2 regions of the Pseudomonas sp. HN11 genome follow, and region 1 is predicted to be linked to the other one. Evidence: predicted binding sites of a transcription regulator. Region 1 holds the regulator's gene; the other holds the start of a gene.
The links. The regulator sigma-54, encoded in region 1, starts transcription at its own class of promoters, with help from an activator protein. The targets are predictions, from matches to a motif close to ANTGGCATNNANNTTGCTNT.

Region 1 (10,934 bases):
AAAGGGTGTGTTTACTCACCCTCATCAAAGTAGTTATTGATCAGCGCCACGAGTGCGTCCATTGCTTCTTGTTCCTGCTCGCCTTCCGTCTTCAAATGAATTTTGGTGCCCTTGCCCGCCGCCAGCATCATCATTGCCATGATGCTTTTGCCATCGACCATGGACTCCGGCGTGCGACCCGCCCGGATCTGGCAGGGAAACTGCCCGGCGACACCCACGAATTTCGCCGAGGCGCGGGCGTGCAGGCCCAGTTTGTTGATGATTTCAATTTCCAGAGCGGGCATCGCGCAGGTGTTCCTTTCAGCTAAGGTCGCGGTGGCGGACCTGGACATTCTTGAGGGTTTGTTGCAAGACCTGGCCCAGACGCTCGGTCAGGTAAACGGAGCGGTGATGCCCGCCGGTGCAGCCGATGGCAATGGTGACATAGGCGCGATTGCTTGCGGCGAAACGCGGCAGCCACTTGAGCAGGTAGCTGGAAATGTCCTGGAACATCTCCTCCACATCCGGTTGCGCGGCCAAATAGTCAGCCACAGGCTGATCCAGCCCCGATTGCTCACGCAACTCCGGCTTCCAGTACGGATTGGGCAGGCAACGCACGTCGAACACCAGGTCGGCGTCCACTGGCATGCCGCGCTTGAACCCGAATGACTCGACCAGAAACGCTGTGCCGGGCTCCGGCTGGTTCAGCAGGCGTAGCTTGATGGCATCCCGCAGCTGGTACAGATTGAGGCTGGTGGTGTTGATCTTGAGGTCGGCAAGGTCAATGATCGGCCCCAGCAGCTTGGTTTCGTCTTCAATGGCTTCGGCAAGCGAGCGGTGGGGGCTGCTGAGGGGGTGACGCCGACGGGTTTCAGAGAAGCGCTTTAACAGGGTCTCCTCGTCAGCATCCAGATAAAGCACATCGCAATGGATGTGCTTGGCCCGTACTTCCTCGAGCAATTGCGGGAATCGCTCCAAGTGGCTGGGCAGGTTGCGGGCATCGATCGAAACGGCGACCAGGGGCTGTGCCAGCTCGGTGTGGATCAACGCGCGTTCAGCCAACTCCGGCAGCAGGCCAGCGGGCAAATTGTCGATGCAATAGAAGCCGTTATCCTCAAGAACATTGAGGGCGGTGCTTTTACCCGAGCCGGAGCGGCCGCTGACGATGATCAAACGCATGATTACTGCCCGTTCTGTTCATCCAGGACAACCTGGTACAGCGCCTCATTGCTACTGGCGCTACGCAGTTTGTCGCGTACTTCCTTGCGGTCAAGCATGCTGGCGATCTGCCTGAGCAGTTCCAGGTGTGCATCGGTGGCGGCTTGTGGGACCAGCAGAACGAACAGCAGGTCGACCGGGGCGCCGTCGATAGCGTCGAAATCGATGGGGGCTTCCAGGTGGAGCAGGGCGCTGACGGGTGTTTCGCAGCCTTTGAGGCGGCAATGAGGAATGGCGATGCCGTTACCAAAACCGGTAGAGCCGAGTTTTTCACGGGCAATCAGCGCATCGAACACATCTTGCATCTCCAGATCCGGCACTTCGCGCGCGATCAGGTTGGCAATTTGTTCGAGGGCTTTTTTCTTGCTGCCTCCCGGCACATTCACGAGGGAACGGCCGGGGGTCAGGATGGTTTCAAGTCGGATCATGGGGGGAGAGTTAACGACCTGTACCTTGCATCAGGTGCAGATTCTTTTCCTTATGCTTTATGAGTTGGCGGTCCAGCTTGTCGTAGAGCGAGTCGATCGCCGCGTACATGTCTTCATGTTCCGCATTGGCGACGAGCTTTGCATTCGGTACGTGCAGGGTGGCCTCGATTTTCTGCTTGAGCTTATCGACCTCCATGATGACCTGCACATTGGTGATCTTGTCAAAATGCCCCGCCAGCTTGTTCAGCTTGCTTTCGGTGTATTCACGCAGGGGTTTGGTGACTTCCAGCTGGTGTCCACTGATGTTGACTTGCATACAGCTTCTCCTTCGTTGCCAGTGCATAAAGCGGCAGGTAGGAATACCTGCCACTGGAACGCTGTGGCCCGCCCGTCACATCAAACGCTTACGCTCGCTGGAAGGCGCGATCCCGAGGGACTCGCGGTACTTGGCGACGGTTCGACGGGCGACCTGAATGCCTTGTGCCTCCAGTAAACCAGCGATCTTACTGTCACTCAATGGCTTTTTCTGATTTTCCGCCGCAACCAGTTTTTTGATGATCGCGCGGATCGCCGTGGACGAGCATTCACCGCCTTCGGAGGTGCTGACGTGGCTGGAGAAAAAGTATTTCAGCTCATATATACCCCGTGGGGTATGCATGAATTTTTGCGTGGTCACCCGCGAAATCGTCGACTCATGCATGCCTACCGCTTCAGCGATATCATGCAGTACCAGCGGTTTCATTGCTTCGTCGCCGTATTCCAGGAAACCGCGCTGGTGCTCGACGATCTGGGTGGCCACTTTCATCAGGGTTTCGTTGCGGCTTTGCAGGCTTTTGATGAACCAGCGGGCTTCCTGCAACTGGTTGCGCATGAAGGTGTTGTCGGCGCTGGTGTCGGCGCGACGCACGAAACCGGCGTATTGCGGGTTGACCCGCAGGCGTGGCACCGATTCCTGGTTCAGCTCCACCAGCCAACGCTCGTTGTCCTTGCGCACGATCACGTCGGGAACCACGTATTCGGCTTCGCTGGACTCGATTTGCGAGCCAGGGCGAGGGTTGAGGCTCTGTACCAGCTCGATGACCTGGCGCAGGTCGTCTTCCTTGAGCTTCATGCGGCGCATCAATTGACTGTAGTCGCGGCTGCCCAGCAGGTCGATGTAATCAGTGACCAGGCGCTGGGCTTCGGTGAGCCAGGGCGTCTTGGCCGGCAGCTGGCGCAATTGCAGCAGCAGGCATTCGCTGAGGGTGCGCGCGCCAATACCGGCGGGCTCGAACTGTTGAATGCGGTGCAGGACGGCTTCGATTTCGTCCAGCTCGATATCCAGCTCCGGATCGAACGCCTCAAGAATCTCTTCGAGCGTCTCGTCCAGATAACCCTGGTTGTTGATGCAGTCGATCAGCGTCACGGCGATCAGGCGATCGGTGTCCGACATCGGCGCCAGGTTCAGTTGCCACAGTAGATGGCTCTGCAAGCTCTCGCCAGCGGAGGTGCGGGTGGTGAAGTCCCACTCGTCATCGTCATTGCTGGGCAAGCTGCTGGCGCTGGTCTGGTAGACGTCCTCCCAGGCGGTATCTACCGGAAGCTCGTTGGGGATGCGTTCGTTCCATTCGCCTTCCTCAAGGTTATCCACCGTAGGGGCGGTTTCCTGATAGGAGGGTTCCTGCACGTCGGAATTGGGTTTTTGCTCGATGTTATCGGCCAGCGGGTCTGCGTTATCGAAGTCGTCGCCTTCTTCCTGGCGTTCGAGCATCGGATTGGACTCCAGGGCCTCCTGGATTTCCTGTTGCAGGTCCAGGGTCGACAATTGGAGCAGGCGGATGGCCTGTTGCAGCTGCGGTGTCATCGTCAGCTGCTGGCCCATTCTCAGGACTAGCGATGGTTTCATGGCAGGGGCTTAACACCTTATTCGCCGGCGCAGTGCGCCATCCACGACAGGGCGCGTTAGCGCCAAACATAAGCAAATTATATGCCTGATGTCGGGGGCTTTGCCTAGAGCGCGGTAACAATAAAAATCCGGAGGTTTTTATTGACTCCCGCGCATCGTGGCATCGGCCGTGACACCACGGTGTTTACAGGCGGAACTCGTGACCCAGGTACACTTCCTTGACCAGTTCGTTGGCCAGGATGGTGGCGGAATCACCTTCGGCGATCAGTTGGCCATCGTTGACGATATACGCGGTTTCGCAGATATCGAGTGTCTCACGGACGTTGTGGTCAGTGATCAGCACGCCAATGCCCTTGGCCTTGAGGTGATGGATGATCTGCTTGATGTCACCGACCGAGATCGGGTCGACGCCGGCAAACGGTTCGTCCAGCAGGATGAACTTGGGCGCGGTGGCCAGGGCGCGGGCGATTTCCACACGGCGGCGCTCACCACCGGAAAGGCTCATGCCGAGGTTGTCGCGAATGTGGTTGATGTGGAATTCCTGCAGCAGGCTTTCCAATTCCTTGCGACGGTCGTCACGGTCGAGTTCCTTGCGGGTCTCGAGGATGGCCATGATGTTATCGGCGACCGACAGTTTGCGGAAGATCGACGCCTCTTGCGGGAGATAGCCGATACCGGCGCGCGCACGGCCATGCATTGGCTGGTGGCTCACGTCCAGGTCGTCGATCAGAACACGACCCTGGTCCGCCTGGACCAGGCCAACGATCATGTAGAAGCAGGTGGTCTTGCCGGCGCCGTTGGGGCCGAGCAAGCCGACGATCTGGCCGCTGTCGATCGACAGGCTGACATCGCGCACGACCTGACGGCTTTTATAGGCCTTGGCCAGATGCTGGGCTTTCAGGGTTGCCATTACTCGGCCTTCTTCTTCGGCTGGATAACCATGTCGATGCGTGGACGAGGTGCGGTGACCTTACTGCCATTGGCACGACCGGCGTTAGCGATCTGTTTCACGGTGTCGTAGGTGATTTTCTCACCTTCCGTGGAGTTGCCATCGGGGCTGAGTACCTTGGCCTGGTCGATCAGCACGATGCGGTTCTGCTGGGCGTGGTACTGGATGGTCTTGCCATAGCCTTTCATCGGGCCGGTGTCGGTAGGCGCCTGCTTCTGTTCGAAGTAAGCCAGGTTGCCCACCGAAGTGACCACGTCAATGTCGCCGGACTGGGTACGAGTCAGGGTCACCGTATTGCCGGTGATCTTCATCGAGCCCTGGGTGATGATCACACCGCCGGTGTAGGTGGCGACGCCTTGCTTGTCATCCAGCTGCGCATCGTCAGCCGAAATGTGGATCGGCTGCTGGCTATCGTTCGGCAGAGCCCAGGCGCTCACGCTTCCCAGTGCTGCGCCCAGACCGAGCAAAATAGGGAGAGTTTTAACGAGCCTCATACTGTCCTCTTACGTTCGATAGCAGGTGTATCCTGCTTTCTTTCAAATACGCTTTCATTCCCTTGCCAGTCGATACACCGCCAGCGCCGTCGATTCTAACGTCTTGCTCGGTCTGCGCATATTGCTTCTGCGGGAATACGGTCATGCGACTGCTGGTAATCACGGTCTCACGCTTTTTATCGTCGGTACGCGCGACGCGCACCGAGTCGATCAGTTCCACCTCGGTACCGTCCGGGTTGACCTCACCACGCTTGCTGGTGACGTGCCATGGGAACTCGGTGCCGCGGTAAATGTTCATGTCCGGGTTGGTCAGCAAGGTGATTTCGCTGGCCTTAACGTGCTCGACTTTGTCTGACGTCATCTCGTACTGCACCTTGCCATCAGGCAGGAACTGCACACTTTTGGCGTTGATGGCGTAATAGTCGATAGCGCCTTCATCAACCTGCGCAGCAGGCTGATCGAGAAAGCGTTCCGGGCTGATATTCCAGTAGCCCACCGCCAGGAACAGCGCGGCGATGACCCCGAACAGCAGGAAGTTGCGAATCTTTTTGCTCAGCATAAAACGCTCTATAAGTAGGCGGCGTGGGCCGCTTCAAGGCTGCCCTGGGCACGCAGGATCAGCTCGCAGAACTCGCGGGCGGCACCTTCGCCGCCACGGGCGGTGGTGATGCCATGGGCGTGCTCGCGAACAAACGCCGCCGCATTGGCGACAGCCATGCCCAAGCCCACTCGACGAATCACCGGCAGGTCTGGCAGGTCATCGCCCAGGTAGGCGACCTGCTCATAGCTTAGGTTGAGTTGGCCAAGAAGCTCGTCCAGAACCACCAGTTTATCCTCACGCCCCTGATACAGGTGAGGAATCCCCAGGTTTTGTGCGCGGCGTTCCACAACCGGGGTCTTCCGGCCGCTGATAATCGCCGTTTGCACGCCCGCCGCCATCAGCATCTTGATGCCTTGGCCGTCGAGGGTGTTAAAGGTCTTGAATTCGCTGCCGTCTTCGAGAAAGTACAGGCGGCCATCGGTCAGCACGCCGTCAACGTCGAAAATCGCCAACTTGATGTTTTTACCGCGTTGCAACAGGTCGCTGGACATTTACATCACTCCCGCACGCAGCAAGTCGTGCATGTTCAGGGCGCCGATAGGCTGGTCGTTGCTATCGACTACGACCAGCGCGCCGATCTTGTGATCTTCCATGATTTTCAAGGCTTCGGCTGCCAGCATCTCGGGGCGTGCGGTCTTGCCATGGGGTGTCATGACCGCATCGATGGTTGCGGTGTGGATATCGATGGTGCGGTCCAGAGTGCGGCGCAAGTCGCCGTCAGTGAAGACACCGGCCAGACGGCCGTCGGCTTCCAGGATCACGGTCATGCCCAGGCCCTTGCGGGTCATTTCCATCAACGCGTCCTTCAGCAGGGTGCCACGCGGGACGTGGGGCAGTTCGTCGCCCGAGTGCATGACATTTTCCACCTTCAGCAGCAGACGGCGGCCGAGGGCGCCACCTGGGTGGGAAAACGCGAAGTCTTCAGCAGTAAACCCACGGGCTTCCAGCAACGCCACGGCCAGGGCGTCGCCCATGACCAGCGCGGCGGTGGTGGAGGAGGTCGGTGCCAGGTTCAGCGGGCAGGCTTCGTGCGCTACGTGAACATTCAGGTTCACTTCGGCGGCCTTGGCCAGCGTCGACTCCGGGTTGCCGGTGAGGCTGATCATCTGGATGCCCAGGCGCTTGATCAGCGGCAACAGGGTCACGATTTCGTTGGTGGTGCCGGAGTTGGACAGCGCCAGGATGATGTCATCCTTGGTGATCATGCCCATATCGCCGTGACTGGCTTCGGCCGGGTGCACGAAAAACGCGGTGGTCCCGGTGCTTGCCAGGGTGGCGGCGATCTTGTTGCCGACGTGGCCCGACTTGCCCATGCCGACCACGACAACGCGGCCCTTGCTGGCCAGAATCATCTCGCACGCGCGTACGAAATCTGCGTCGATATGCGCCAGCAAGCCTTCGACGGCTTCAAGCTCGAGGCGGATGGTGCGTTGCGCGGATTGAATAAGGTCGCTGGATTGGCTCATGTCTGAAATCGTATAGCCTGACGAAAAGTCGGCGATTATAGCGGTAATGATCATTTCCCTCACGCTAGTTCGTCAGGCTTTGTTCGCAATGCGCTTGATATTCATCCTAAGCAACGATTTTTCCCTGTCCCCAATCTGAACAAGCGCTGTTCCGGCCTTGGGCGCCTTGTACCAGCAGTGATATAGTTCGCCGCCAGTTCGGTCCGCACAGCCCATGTGCCAACTATTGCACAACGGTTGCAAACGTTTGTCACAAGCGTGGTGTCTGAGTGAGAGGCTGCATCCCAAGGAGTTTAGATGAGTGCCGATAACGCCTACGCGGTCGAGCTGAAGGGACTGACCTTCAAGCGCGGGACGCGCAGCATCTTCAATAACGTCGATATCCGCATTCCCCGCGGCAAGGTCACGGGCATCATGGGGCCTTCCGGTTGCGGCAAGACTACCCTGTTGCGCCTGATGGGCATGCAATTGCGCCCCAGCGCCGGCGAAGTGTGGGTCAACGGCCAGAACCTGCCGACGCTGTCGCGCAGCGATCTGTTCGATGCACGCAAGCACATGGGGGTATTGTTCCAGAGTGGTGCGCTGTTCACGGATCTCGATGTTTTCGAGAACGTCGCCTTTCCGCTGCGCGTGCATACCCAGCTGTCCGATGAAATGATTCGTGACATTGTGTTGCTGAAATTGCAGGCCGTGGGCCTTCGCGGTGCCATCGACCTGATGCCCGACGAACTGTCCGGCGGTATGAAGCGTCGTGTGGCGCTGGCCCGGGCCATTGCTCTCGACCCGCAGATCCTCATGTATGACGAGCCCTTCGTCGGCCAGGATCCCATCGCCATGGGCGTGCTGGTGCGCTTGATCCGCTTGCTCAATGATGCGCTGGGCATTACCAGCATCGTGGTCTCCCACGATCTGGCAGAAACCGCGAGCATCGCCGATTACCTCTATGTAGTGGGTGATGGTCAGGTGCTGGGGCAGGGCACGCCCGAAGAGTTGATGAACGCCGATAACCCACGTATTCGCCAGTTCATGACCGGCGATCCCGATGGCCCTGTGCCTTTTCACTTTCCGGCAGCGGACTACCGCTCAGATCTTCTGGGGAAGCGCTGATGCGCAAGACATCTCTTATCGAAAAGGTTCGCCTTTTCGGCCGCTCAGGCATCGACATTGTCGAAGTGCTGGGCCGTTCGACGATTTTCCTGTTTCACGCCCTGCTTGGACGCGGTGGCATAGGCGGCGGTTTTGGCCTGTTGGTCAAACAGCTGCATTCGGTCGGTGTGATGTCCCTCGTGATCATCGTGGTGTCCGGTGTTTTCATCGGCATGGTGCTGGCCTTGCAGGGCTTCAATATCCTTTCCAGCTACGGTTCGGAGCAGGCGGTGGGGCAGATGGTCGCCCTGACGCTGCTGCGTGAACTGGGGCCGGTGGTGACCGCGCTGCTGTTCGCTGGGCGCGCGGGGTCTGCGTTGACCGCCGAAATCGGCAACATGAAGTCCACTGAACAGCTGTCCAGCCTGGAAATGATCGGCGTGGACCCGCTCAAGTACATTGTTGCCCCGCGTTTGTGGGCCGGCTTCATTTCCCTGCCTCTGCTGGCGATGATTTTCAGCGTGGTCGGTATCTGGGGTGGTTCGTGGGTGGCGGTGGACTGGCTGGGCGTCTACGACGGCTCCTACTGGGCCAACATGCAAAACAGCGTGACCTTCACGGGTGATGTGCTCAACGGCATCATCAAGAGCATCGTCTTCGCCTTTGTAGTGACCTGGATCGCCGTATTCCAAGGCTACGACTGTGAGCCCACTTCAGAAGGGATCAGTCGCGCCACCACCAAGACCGTAGTGTACGCCTCGCTGGCGGTACTGGGCCTTGACTTCATTTTGACCGCCTTGATGTTTGGAGATTTCTGATGCAAAACCGCACTGTGGAAATCGGTGTCGGCCTTTTCTTGCTGGCTGGCATCCTGGCTTTACTGTTGTTGGCCCTGCGAGTCAGCGGCCTGTCGGCCAGCCCTACCGCCGATACTTATAAACTTTACGCTTACTTCGACAATATCGCCGGTTTGACTGTCAGAGCTAAGGTGACCATGGCCGGTGTGACCATCGGCAAGGTCACGGCAATCGATCTGGACCGCGACAGCTTCACCGGGCGAGTGACCATGCAACTGGACAAGAAGGTAGATAATCTGCCGACCGACTCCACTGCATCTATCCTCACTGCGGGTCTGCTGGGCGAAAAATACATCGGTGTCAGCGTGGGTGGGGAGACAGCCCTGCTCAAGGATGGCTCGACAATCCACGACACACAGTCGTCGCTGGTGCTTGAAGACCTGATCGGTAAATTCCTGCTTAATACGGTCAATAAAGACGCCAAATGAGGAATTCGTACATGATCTCTACCTTGCGACGTGGCCTTCTGGTACTGCTTGCAGCGCTGCCGTTGATGGCCAACGCAGCAGGTTCTGCGCACGATCTGGTGCAGGACACGACTAACAAGATGTTGGCTGACCTGTCGGCCAACAAGGAAAAGTACAAGCAGGACCCGAGTCAGTTCTACAACGCGCTCAATACCATTGTCGGTCCGGTGGTGGATGCTGAAGGCATTTCCCGCAGCATCATGACGGTCAAATATTCGCGCAAGGCTACCCCCGCGCAGATGCAGACCTTCCAGGAAAACTTCAAGAAAGGCTTGTTCCAGTTCTACGGTAACGCGCTGCTCGAGTACAACAACCAAGGCATTACGGTTGCTCCCGCCGCCGATGAGTCGGGTGATCGCACCAGCGTCAACATGAGCGTCAAGGGCAACAACGGTGCCGTCTACCCTGTGCAGTACACGCTGGAGAAGGTCAACGGCGAGTGGAAGCTGCGTAACGTGATCATCAACGGCATCAACATCGGCAAGCTGTTCCGTGACCAGTTCGCCGACGCCATGCAGCGCAATGGCAACGACCTGGACAAAACCATCAATGGTTGGGCCGGTGAAGTCGCCAAGGCCAAGGAAGAAACCGATAAAGCTGCCGGGAAGTCCGCGCAATGACTGAGGCGGCTGTTCGGCTAGGCGATGCCGGCGAGCTGTTCATCAGCGGCGTGCTGGATTACCGCACCGGGCCTGATCTGCGCAAGCAGGGGCAGGCTCTGATCAAAACCAGCACTGCGCCTGCGCTGGTGCTGGATTGCTCGGCTGTGACCAAGTCCAGCAGCGTTGGCTTATCGTTGTTGCTGTGCTTCATGCGTGATGCCGAAGCGGCCAAAAAGCCCGTCAGCATCCGTGCAATACCCGAAGACATGCGTGAAATTGCCGAAGTTTCCGGTCTGACCGAGCTGTTGGCGCATCCTTAATACACATTATTAAAGAGGCCCCCCGTCAGAGTCCTGCTATGCGGGGTTCGCAGGCGCGGGGCTTTTTTGTATGATGTGCGACCCGTGCGCACTGGGCGCCGATAGAGGTTGAGCATGCAGGCCCTAGAAGTTAAGAGCTTTCTTGAAGGAAAGCTGCCGGAAACGACCGTTGAAGTTGAAGGCGAAGGCTGCAACTTCCAGCTGAACGTGATTAGCGATGAACTGGCGGCACTCAGCCCAGTCAAGCGTCAGCAGCAGATCTATGCCCATTTGAACCCGTGGATCACCGATGGCAGCATCCATGCGGTCACTATGAAATTTTTCAGCCGCGCGGCCTGGGCCGAGCGTACCTGAGCCCCCAAGGCGTCGAGATTCTTATGGATAAATTGATTATTACCGGCGGTGCCCGCCTTGATGGCGAGATTCGCATTTCCGGTGCAAAAAACTCCGCCTTGCCGATTCTGGCAGCGACCCTGCTGTGCGATGGCCCGGTCACCGTGGCCAACCTGCCGCACCTGCACGACATCACCACCATGATCGAGCTGTTCGGTCGCATGGGCATCGAGCCCGTGATCGACGAGA
Region 2 (10,934 bases), 1.2 Mb from region 1:
GCGGGTTTCGCGTCCTCCGAACGAGGATAGCTCTGTGACTATAACCCTGCTGGAACAATCCCTGGTCGACAACGCTAGGGCACATCAGGAGGCGTTGGCAGTCTATTATCCCAAGCAGCAGGCAGGGCGATTTGCCGACAGTGCAAGCTGACCTCCGGTTCACGTTGTACCGAGTGCCATTGTGAAATTCCTGGCGGGCGGGGGAAGGAATGTGAAAATTGCTATTGGTCGAGGACGATTCAAAAACGCCTGCTGCTAGATGTGTCACCACCGATGATTTTGCGAGCCGGTCCTACCCGGCCCGCATGAGTATTGATTTAGCCGCTGCGCGTGCGCGGAATAAACTCAACTACTTCGGTCTGAATGGACGAGCCAATATGCCAAGCGCAGTGCCCGCCCTCGTCCAGTTCGCCCGGAGCGTAGATCGGGATGAGATCTCCGAACAGGTGGAAAGACATGACTGTGACCTTTCGGCCTGTTTCGCACCCGGCGCACGACATCAAGCCTGCGAGATAGGCGCATTTGGAACAGAGAACTAGATGTTCGTCGGGATCGTGCTCACCGGTGGATGTGAGTTCGATATGAGTCGCTTCATGATCCCAGCAGTGGGCGCAGCGAATGGCCTTATCCGAGGCGTGCTCGGGGGCGATGGTATGTATATTCATGAGATAATTCCCAAAAAAGACGTTTAAGTAGTCATTTTTTGCTGCGAATGCAGCGGCAGCGGAAGCTGCAATAGGGAATTACCGAAGTCGGTGTCGATATCCGCTCAGCTCTGGGCCGTAGGCGAAAAGAGGTACGCGGAACCAAGCGGTATCCGAGGCTTTGCGAAGGCGGAGAATGGCGGCGGAAAGAAGCTCATGAGACCAGCGATCCACAAGATGGATAGCAAGATGAGTCAGGCGGCGATAGCCGTCAATGAAAGAGTCCAGGCTCGCGAACGCTTTTTCTAGCGCATCATGGAGCCTTTTGATGACTTGAACGGTTTCGTGGGGGGAAAGCGCCTTGTTGTGGATCAGCCGCCCTGCATAATCGGCATAACTCTCTCGAAGCTCACTTTCTATCTCCAGCAGGGCTGGATCATCGGAGCCTTCGTAAGCCGAAATTAGCAGTTTGGCTTGGGAGATATGCGTCTCGGCCATATGGGCTTCAAGGAACGCAATCTGTCTAGCTAGGCTAACTTGTGCCTCCTCCAACCCGCTCGCAACCCAGCCAACGAAAGATTCGCTTGCTTCCTCGGTTGAGACATCGGTTTCGGGGCGGTCCATGGTCAAATTACCTCAGGGCTATGCTGATTTGTTTCCACAGCACTTCCAATATATTTCGAAACCTGCCGCGTATTCAACAAATTCCTATTGGTGCCCTCATTTACTCGAGGTGCTCACGTGCGCAAGGATTGGCTCGTCGGAAAATGGTCAGGCAATCGTCGAAAGAGTGTGAGGTCTTGAAGCGTCTGAGTGATATGGTCATCTGACGCCGCTCTGCAGGTTGAAGCAGTGGGCATGGTGATCCATCAGCTTATCAAGATGGCAGTGCAGGTCTTCTCATGCGGCTTTGGACGATGCAGTCCACATTTGCCGATTTGTTCCTTGGCCGCTGTAGAGCCGGTTTATTTCACGATATGGAGTCGTAGTTTTGTTGTGATACGACGGCTGGATTTTGCGGTCTCAACGGCTGCGCAGATAGCTGCCACAGGCTGTACGCCCTGGCAAACGGCCTCCATTATGATCTCTGCGAGAGACAGGTTGTATCGCACGGCGGCGTTGATCATGACTGCAAGATGTGCGTGTCCAATGCGCTCGAGCGTCTCGTTAGTTACCACGCGACGGGCAGCATCCATGTGACGCTCGATGTTAGCCTGAAGAGCAGCTTGGTTCTCCTCGGCTGCAGCTTGGCGGCTGAAGTCAATGGTGTATCTAAGGACCTTGCTATCAATGTCGCGCATAAGGTTGACGACGCTCCCTGATTAATCAGTTGAATATTTCAGTCTTGGGCGGCGTGTAAACTATTATGCCGCGAGCAAAGTAATATTTACATTGTGGATCTTGGAGTGTCTAGAAGTGCTTTTTATCAAAGCGGCACCACAGGATCTCATTACCTATCGCCGGCCAAGTCGCACCCTTCGGTCATTGAGCGGCTCAAAAGCTTTTTTTCACGCTGCTACGTCAGATCTTAGCCATGAGCCTTCTGTGCACGACACGAGTTTCAACCTCCGTGCATGTTTTTCTTCTGTGGAAATCGACGCTGAATTTTTCAACAGAATCGGCTGAAATCAGCCGCTCTATGAGTGAAGCATAAAGTCAGGAGCGACCCGGATTAGAGACCTCTGGCTTTCAGTTTCGCCAATCCTTGCTTGATATGGCCAGAGTTTTCACCAATTGCATACAACGCACCACGAGCGTTGTCACCGCATTCACTGAGTCCCTGTTTTTCGGCTTGGAGCGTTAGCTCCATCAGCGCCGCCTCCAGCGCGAGCTGGTTTTCGTACATTCTTTCCAGTACATCCGATAGCGAGTATTCACCTGACATTGCTTTGGCCCCGTTCGAGAAAGTCCAAGCATAGCAGTGGCTCTAGTGGTCAACTTGTCAGATTTGGTAGAGCGCTTTCGGTCTGGTCAGCAGCCACCCAACCTGACCTTTTAGAGTCCAGTTGGTTGTCTTGGCTTTACGTTTACCTTTCGTGGGTTGCGCTCATGAAGCGCTAGGGCGGTAATGCTCGAAACTAACAGGCAAGGAAGAGTCTGTCGTGACAATCCATGAACCTCGCAGTGTTTCCTCAACCTTCCCAACTACCCGGCATGATCCATTCGGTAAGGGCAGCTGCAAGAACTCACAGATCTGAGGCAGGTTTACGAAAACAGTGGCCTTATCGACCACTTGCATCGAAAAACCTAGCTGAACTACTCCCCAAAATACTAGGGCCTGCCAAGCGATTGAGGTGAGAAAATTGACCATTAAAAAGATTCCTATCGGGGTCCCTTTAAGCCCAATTTATTACTATTCGTCGGCGTTTGCGTCGGCGTTTGCGTTAGCGCTGGTGGCGCCAGAGTCGGTGCGTACTCCTGAAGCGATGCAACACCAGTGATTTTGCCAGAGGTATCGACACCAACTACCGCTCCCATAAGCTCAGGCGATACGTGGCCACTACCCCCGCCACGCCCGTCAGGGTATTTGAAAGCCGAGAGACGTTTCAGATAATCATCGAACACAGTCTTGTCAGCAGCGAAATGCAAAATTTCTAGCGCTGGTAAATCAATATCAGATCCGAAATACAGTTGGGCGTGGAGCTCCAGTTTCGGAGCTTGCTGCATCGATGCGAGCTCTTCGGCAAAAACGACGAAATGGTGCTCAAATTCTTGAAGCGCTTCCTGAGCTTCAACAAAATTCATAAAAAGAGACTTTTCAGTCTTAACATCGTTTTCTGTTGCCTTGAATTCGACCAGCACCAGCTTCGAATTTTGACCAAAGATGGCATCGCCTGCCGTTCTCTCATTCTTACCCGATAATGGCGCAGCAAAGTCTAACTTGTGGCTCAAGGCAGCCTGTGTCACGAAAAGCCACTCTACTGTCTTCTCCCACCACTTGTTATCGCTCATTTCTTACGGCTTCCGTTTCGATTAGTTCGTTAAGTTAACGCATCATCGCCGATGCGCCAATTCAGGCGCCGGCCGATCCAGATCATTCTGGAGTGGGTTTCCATACAATATCAGAGATAGGCTGTACACCATCGATCATTGCCAAGGCCATCCGCAGCCTGTTTAGAACCTGACTCGTACCATCATGCTCGTGACTTACAAATGCTACCTGATCAAGTAGAGAGATTGCGCTGGCCAGCGCAGTAGAGACCACCGCGGCGTTCGGTACAGATGCCGTGAGCTCGGCAATCTGTGCGGTCACTTGGGGATGATTAGGGCCATGCCTGACCCATCCACGATGCATTGCCGCCTTGGAGGGGTGGATCGCAGTTCGCTTGCACGTCGCTGGGGCTTTTCCGGCACTGACGAATACCGAGGCCTCCGCCCAGGTTCGAAGCTGATCACCACACACAAGGGCCAAGCCTTTGAACTGGCGTTTAGGCACCGTGAGCTGAACGGAGGGCCAGATGTTTACCGGGCCTGTGATTCGCTCCAGCAGGCCATCAGCAGGCCCTACCGGCAGGCCGGTATAAGTATGGATCTTCGCACAGCGGCAGGCGCTCCCTGACGGCCAAGGTGCTGGCGGTAACAGGCTATGTTGAGATGGTGCAGACCATTCTTGGCCATTCCTGCCTTGATCACAGCAAGCATTATTTGACCGTCGACCAAGCGACAATTCGACATGCATTCGAGAATGTACTGGCATAGAGGCATCATTAGTGTTTGTTGGATTAATCTTTGCCCAGGAATCGTCGCTGCACCCACAAGCCCGCCGCCGTGCGGGCTACGCCCGTAGGAGAGGGACGCTTTCCGCTCCCCAGGATCGAGCAGGAAAATCGCATGGAAGACGTCGATGAGGTGTACCAGATCCTTCGAGACATCAAGGTTTTGGCTCGTCGTTATTTCCAACTCACTCGCAAACCGCTGGGTGTGACTGGGGAAATCGCAGAGTACGAGGCAGCTCGGCACCTCAACGTCGAGTTGGAACTGGCTAGGCAAGCTGGATACGACGCGACAGAAGTGAGAAATGGGCTAACAGTCAGAATTCAAATCAAGGGGCGGTATTTCACCAGTCCACGAATGCGAAGCGGCCGAGTGGGATCAATCGATTTAAGGCAACCCTTCGATACTGTTTTACTGGTTCTTCTCGATGCGGATTACAACGCTTTCCAGATTTTTGAAGCTGATCGCTCTGCGGTTGAGGCGTTACTGACAAGACCCGGGTCAAAGGCTCGAAACGAACGTGGCTCAGTCGGTATCAGTCAATTCAAAGCGATCAGCAGACTGCGCTGGGCGCGGTCTGAACTATAGGAAATGTTAAACAAATGAGCATTTCAGAAGCCGTTTGCGAAGAAACGCAGAGATTCTATGAACGCCTCTACGTCGTCGCCGAGGATCTGGGTCTTGCGCGCCAATACGCTCAAAACCTACTGAAAAAAGGTTGGCACTCAGCGCCTTGGGAACGTCACCGGTCCGTTAATGCGGGCTTTTTTCTGTCTTTGAAGTCGCATCTATTTCCAGAGTTTCGCATTTATTTCCGAAACCGACATCCACCCCCCACTAATGCTGGCCCTGATGCAGAATGATGCGGCTGGCGAAACGGTCGGTGCGGCCAATGACTCAACGGTGCCAGGCTGACTACCGACTGAATCGCCGCCACTTCCAAGGCTTCCTGCTCACTCAACGGTGGCAACAAGCCCGGCAGGCGACTGGCGAGCAATGTCTTGCCAGTGCCGGGTGGGCCGCTGAACAGCAGGTTATGCGCCCCCGCCGCAGCAATCAGCAATGCGCGCTTGGCGGCGAGCTGGCCCTGTACTTCGCTCAAGTCCGGGTAAGGCTTGTTCAGGTACAGCAATCCGTCGGATTTGTGGGGCTCGATAGGCTGATGCCCATTCAGGTGCGCCACCACCTGCAGCAAATGATCCACCGCGATGACTTTCAATCCCGATGCCAGGCAGGCTTCTTCCGCATTCGCCCGCGGCACTATCACGGTGCGCCCGGCCTTGCGCGCCGCCAATGCTGCCGGCAGCACACCTTTCACTGCCCGCACTTCGCCAGACAGTGCCAGTTCCCCCAGGCATTCCACCTCATCGAGCATCAACGCCGGCACCTGCACGCTGGCCGCCAGGATTCCCAAGGCAATCGCCAGGTCAAAACGCCCGCCGTCCTTGGGCAGATCGGCGGGCGCCAGGTTCAGCGTGATGCGGCGGGCAGGGTATTGCAGGGCGGAATTGAGAATGGCACTGCGCACCCGGTCCTTGCTTTCCTTGACCGCCGTTTCCGGCAAGCCCACCAGCGTCAGGGACGGCAGGCCATTGGCCATGTGCACTTCAACGGTGACGGCAGGGGCTTCGACGCCAATTTGGGCGCGGCTGTGGACGATGGCGAGGGACATGCTCGTTCCTTGAAAAGAGGGCCGCTTCCTGCGGTTTTTCAAGGGTAGTCGAGGTGGGGAAACGCGAGGCGGAGAGGTTTTACAGAACGTATCGGCAATCCGTGGGAGCCGGCGAGCCGGCTCTTAAGGGCAAGGCAGTTATTCGGCGGGTGGGTTTAGCCGCGCTTCCAGTTCTGCCACCTTCGCCTCCAGGCTCTCCAATCGCGCACGCGTGCGGGCAAGCACCACCATCTGGCTATCAAACTCTTCGCGGCTCACCAGATCGAGTTTGCTGAAACCGCTTTGCAGCAATGCCTTGAATTGGCTTTCGATTTCATTGCGGGGCAACGGGGTGTCACTGCTGAACAGGCGAGAGGCGTGGCCGCTCAGGGCGTCGAGGAGGTCTTTGGGCGCGAGCATGGGAAATATTCCGGAAAACTGTTGGCCGGCAGTGTATCACGCAGCGTCTATAGTCTTTTTCACGACGGCGGGCGCACGCTTTTCGCGCAGAGGGCTGGGCGGCGACGCACTGTTTTTGTGCGCATTGGCGTCGTTGAAGAGCGCCGAAGGTGGGCATAAGTGGGCAAGGGACTGATTTCAGTGATTTTTACGGAGCTGGCAAGGTTTCTGCTTAGACGATCATGACCCATGCACTGATGCAGTCGCTGTGACGAATGCAGTGCGCCGACGGATCAGGGGTACAGGTTTCGTCATCAGTGGTTCGCTGGCGTCGCAAAGGCCAATGCCGAGGCGACGACGCGTTACAAAGCCAGGCACTGCGCTTAGACTTGAGACGGGTTTGTTTTCCTGGGGCAAGTCCACCAATTCGGGAGAGAGTTTTCATGAAGCTAGTCACTGCCATCATCAAGCCGTTCAAGTTGGACGATGTGCGCGAGTCGTTGTCCGAGATCGGCGTGCAGGGCATTACCGTTACTGAGGTCAAAGGCTTCGGTCGGCAGAAGGGTCACACCGAGCTGTATCGCGGCGCGGAATACGTAGTCGATTTCCTGCCGAAGGTGAAGATTGATGTCGCGATTGACGACAAGGATCTTGACCGGGTTATCGAGGCGATAACCAAGGCCGCCAACACCGGCAAGATTGGTGACGGCAAGATCTTCGTGGTCAATCTGGAACAGGCTATTCGCATCCGTACCGGCGAAACCGATACCGACGCAATCTAAGCCGCCAAACCCCAACGCCCCAGGAGAAAACAATATGACTCTGCGTAAATTCGCAGGGCTCGGAGCCCTGTTGTCCATCGTAATGCCAAGCCTGGCCATGGCGGCAGACGAAGTGGCTGCTCCAGTCCTCAATTCCGGCGACACCGCCTGGATGCTGACCGCCACCGCTTTGGTGCTGTTCATGACCATCCCTGGCCTGGCGCTGTTCTACGGCGGCATGGTCCGCTCCAAGAATATTCTGTCGGTGATGATGCAGTGTTTCGCGATCACCGGCCTGATCAGCATCCTCTGGGTCGTCTACGGCTACAGCATCGCGTTCGATACCACCGGTATGGAACAGGGTGTGGTCAACTTCAACTCCTTCTTTGGCGGCATGGGCAAAGCGTTCCTGGCGGGCGTAACCCCGGCCAGCATCACCGGCCCTGCGGCATTGTTCCCGGAAGCCGTGTTTATCACCTTCCAGATGACCTTCGCGATCATCACCCCGGCGTTGATCGTCGGTGCCTTCGCTGAGCGTATGAAGTTCTCCGCGATGCTGATCTTCATGGCTATCTGGTTCACCCTGGTCTATGCGCCAATCGCGCACATGGTCTGGAGCGGCAACGGTGGCCTGATGTGGGACTGGGGCGTGCTGGACTTCGCCGGTGGCACCGTGGTGCATATCAACGCGGGTGTGGCTGGCCTGGTGGCGTGCATCGTGCTCGGCAAGCGTAAAGGCTTCCCTACCACCCCGATGGCCCCGCACAACCTGGGTTACACCTTGATTGGCGCGGCGATGCTGTGGATCGGCTGGTTCGGCTTCAACGCCGGTTCCGCCGCTGCGGCCAACGGCACCGCCGGCATGGCGATGCTGGTCACCCAGATCGCTACTGCTGCTGCGGCGCTGGGCTGGATGTTCGCCGAGTGGATCACCCACGGTAAGCCAAGCGCACTGGGCATTGCTTCGGGCGTGGTCGCCGGCCTGGTTGCAATCACCCCAGCCGCAGGTACCGTGGGCCCGATGGGCGCCCTGGTGATCGGCCTGGTTGCCGGTGTGATCTGCTTCTTCTGCGCCACCAGCCTCAAGCGCAAGTTGGGTTACGACGATTCCCTGGATGCGTTCGGCGTGCACGGCATCGGCGGTATCGTCGGTGCGATCCTCACCGGCGTGTTTGCAGCCCCTGCATTGGGCGGCTTCGGCACCGTGACTGACGTCGCTGCACAAGTCTGGATCCAGTGCAAAGGTGTTGGCTTCACTGTTATCTACACGGCGATCGTGACCTATATCATCCTCAAGGTGCTGGACATGGTCATGGGCCTGCGGGTCACCGAAGAGGAAGAGGCGGTTGGCCTCGACCTGGCGCAACACAACGAACGCGGCTACAACTTGTAAGTACGCGAAAAAAAATGCCCGGCTTGCCGGGCATTTTTTTGTCTGGTGTTTGTCAGTCATAGCAATGTGTACCGGTTTTTACGCGGCGTTTGTGATGGGATGCACACGGTACTTTTCAGTGTGCGAATGTCTTACAGGCATGTAGGTGTATTCGGCACTTTGTTTTTTCCCAGAGCGCGCTAGAATGCGCGCCGATGGGCGGAGAACTGTATGTGGCAACAGACCCTGATTACCCTGCGGGCCAAGCCCCGGGGCTTTCACCTGGTAACCGATGAGTTGCTGGCCGGCTTGCCTGAGTTGAAGGCTTGTCGCGTGGGCTTGTTGCATCTGTGGCTGCAGCACACCTCGGCCTCGTTGACCGTCAACGAGAATGCCGATCCGGCGGTTCGCCGTGACTTCGAGCGTTTTTTCAACTCGCTGGTGCCGCAAGGATGTGCAGGGTTCGAACACAACGACGAAGGTCCGGATGATCTGCCGGCGCACTTCAAGGCCAGTCTCCTGGGCTGCCAGCTGAGTTTGCCGGTGAAGGCCGGCCGCTTGGCGATGGGGACTTGGCAAGGTGTTTATCTGGGCGAGCACCGTGATCATGGCAGTGCTCGTAAAGTCCTCGCCACCTTGCACGGTGATGGGGCATAAGCCACTGGTTATCCAGTGGATGTTGATTTTCTTCCGGCTGCCTCGACAGAGGGTGATGCTGGGCTATAACTAATCTGCTTTTCGCAAGTCATGAGGTAGAACATGAGCGACGATGATCTGGAAAACGACGAACTCGAAGTAGGTGACGAAGACGACACCGAAGAAGGTCTTGAAGCGGCGGCGGAAGACGTTGCTGACGACGACGGTGGCGACGATGCACCTGCGCCGGTTGCCAAAGGCAAAGCCAAGGCAGCTGTGTCGGTAGATGAATTGCCGAGCGTTGAAGCCAAGAACAAAGAGCGTGATGCTCTGGCCCGTGCGATGGAAGAGTTCCTCGCTAAAGGCGGCAAAGTGGTCGAAGTTGAGCCTAACGTGGTTGCGGACCCGCCCAAGAAGCCGGATAACAAGTACGGCAGCCGACCTATCTGAGGTCAGCCACCTGCTTGAAGAAAAAGCCCGCCGTCGCTGCGGGCTTTTTCATGCCTGGAACAAATTCTCATGGTTCTCCACATACTAATGTGGGAGCGGGCGTGCTCGCGAAGACGTCGGCCCAGCAAACATTGATGTTGACTGTCACACCGCTTTCGCGAGCAAGCCCGCTCCCACATTTGATCGTCGGTGTTACTGCCAGCTTTGCAGCAAGGGCGGCAACTCGTTCAGGCTGCGAATCTGCGCATCGGGGCGTTTTTCCCCTTCCCAGGCCTTGCCCGTCGGGTTGAACCACACCGCCCGCAGCCCCGCCTGCTGCGCTCCGGCAATGTCATCCCCTGGGTGATCGCCAATATGCACAGCCGCGCTGGCATCCACGCCACCGCGTTGCAATGCTTCTTGAAACAGTCGCGCATCCGGCTTAGCGATGCCGATGTCTTCAGCGCGCAGGGCAAAGTGAAAATAGTCCGCCAGGCCGACGCGCTGCACGTCGGCATTGCCGTTGGTGATCACCCCGAGCAAAAAGTGCTGGCGTAGTGCTTTCAGCATGGGCTCCGCTTCGGGGAAGGGCGTTAGTTGGTGGCGCGCATGAATGAATGCTTCATAGCACACGTCCGCCATTTCCGTGGCTTCAGGCTGTGGATAACCGGCCTCTTCAAACGCATGCATCAACACCCGGTGGCGCAGAATGCTGATGCGGTGTTTCAGCTCGGGATGGCGTTCCAGCACCTGTTGGCGAAGACTGGCGAAGTGCTCCAGCGGCAAGTCGCCGACCTTGGCGGCGTTAATCGCCAGCCATTCGCGCATCGACGCTTCGGCACTGATGATGACGGGTACGTTGTCCCAGAGTGTGTCGTCCAGGTCGAAGGTGATCAGCTTGATACTCATGAGTCGCCGTCCTTGATTCGTTTGGCCCGTGGATGGGCGCTGTCGTACACCGTTGCCAGGTGTTGGAAGTCCAGATGGGTGTAGATCTGTGTGGTCTTGATGTCGGAGTGGCCGAGCAGCTCTTGAACCGCGCGTAGGTCCTGGGATGATTCCAGCAGGTGGCTGGCAAAAGAGTGTCGCAGCATGTGTGGATGCAGGTTCTGGCCCAGCTCGCGCTCGCCGGCGGCCTTGACCCGCACTTGAATCGCCCGTGGCCCCAGGCGCCGGCCTTGCTGGCTGACAAATACCGCGTCATCCGCGGGGTTGGTCAGCAGGCGCAGCGGCAGCCACAGTTGCAGGGCTTCCCGCGCTTTGCGCCCCACCGGTAATACGCGGGTCTTGCTCCCCTTGCCGAGTACTTGCACCAAGCCGTCCGCTAG

Region 2: the regulator sigma-54 is predicted to act here: its motif matches at 6,624-6,643, upstream of glnK (P-II family nitrogen regulator).

The regions. Positions count from the first base shown of each region.
Region 1 is NZ_CP089985.1:971,433-982,366, forward strand. Features, by position in the region: gene LVW35_RS04360 (HPr family phosphocarrier protein) at 12-284, opposite strand; gene rapZ (RNase adapter RapZ) at 301-1,158, opposite strand; gene ptsN (PTS IIA-like nitrogen regulatory protein PtsN) at 1,161-1,625, opposite strand; gene hpf (ribosome hibernation-promoting factor, HPF/YfiA family) at 1,636-1,941, opposite strand; gene LVW35_RS04380 (RNA polymerase factor sigma-54) at 2,017-3,510, opposite strand; gene lptB (LPS export ABC transporter ATP-binding protein) at 3,695-4,420, opposite strand; gene lptA (lipopolysaccharide transport periplasmic protein LptA) at 4,420-4,953, opposite strand; gene lptC (LPS export ABC transporter periplasmic protein LptC) at 4,940-5,512, opposite strand; gene LVW35_RS04400 (KdsC family phosphatase) at 5,521-6,045, opposite strand; gene LVW35_RS04405 (KpsF/GutQ family sugar-phosphate isomerase) at 6,046-7,020, opposite strand; gene LVW35_RS04410 (ATP-binding cassette domain-containing protein) at 7,318-8,127, shown strand; gene mlaE (lipid asymmetry maintenance ABC transporter permease subunit MlaE) at 8,127-8,924, shown strand; gene mlaD (outer membrane lipid asymmetry maintenance protein MlaD) at 8,924-9,391, shown strand; gene LVW35_RS04425 (MlaC/ttg2D family ABC transporter substrate-binding protein) at 9,403-10,050, shown strand; gene LVW35_RS04430 (STAS domain-containing protein) at 10,047-10,352, shown strand; gene LVW35_RS04435 (BolA family protein) at 10,467-10,706, shown strand; gene murA (UDP-N-acetylglucosamine 1-carboxyvinyltransferase) at 10,730-10,934, shown strand, end outside.
Region 2 is NZ_CP089985.1:6,033,806-6,044,739, reverse strand. Features, by position in the region: gene LVW35_RS27875 (hypothetical protein) at 318-665, opposite strand; gene LVW35_RS27870 (hypothetical protein) at 744-1,268, opposite strand; gene LVW35_RS27865 (hypothetical protein) at 1,610-1,945, opposite strand; gene LVW35_RS27860 (hypothetical protein) at 2,317-2,529, opposite strand; gene LVW35_RS27855 (hypothetical protein) at 2,967-3,596, opposite strand; gene LVW35_RS27845 (hypothetical protein) at 4,476-4,946, shown strand; partial or broken gene LVW35_RS27840 (YifB family Mg chelatase-like AAA ATPase) at 5,179-6,030, opposite strand; gene LVW35_RS27835 (accessory factor UbiK family protein) at 6,169-6,429, opposite strand; gene glnK (P-II family nitrogen regulator) at 6,852-7,190, shown strand; gene LVW35_RS27825 (ammonium transporter) at 7,225-8,562, shown strand; gene LVW35_RS27820 (secondary thiamine-phosphate synthase enzyme YjbQ) at 8,773-9,198, shown strand; gene sutA (transcriptional regulator SutA) at 9,301-9,627, shown strand; gene LVW35_RS27810 (HAD family hydrolase) at 9,820-10,515, opposite strand; gene xerC (tyrosine recombinase XerC) at 10,512-10,934, opposite strand, start outside.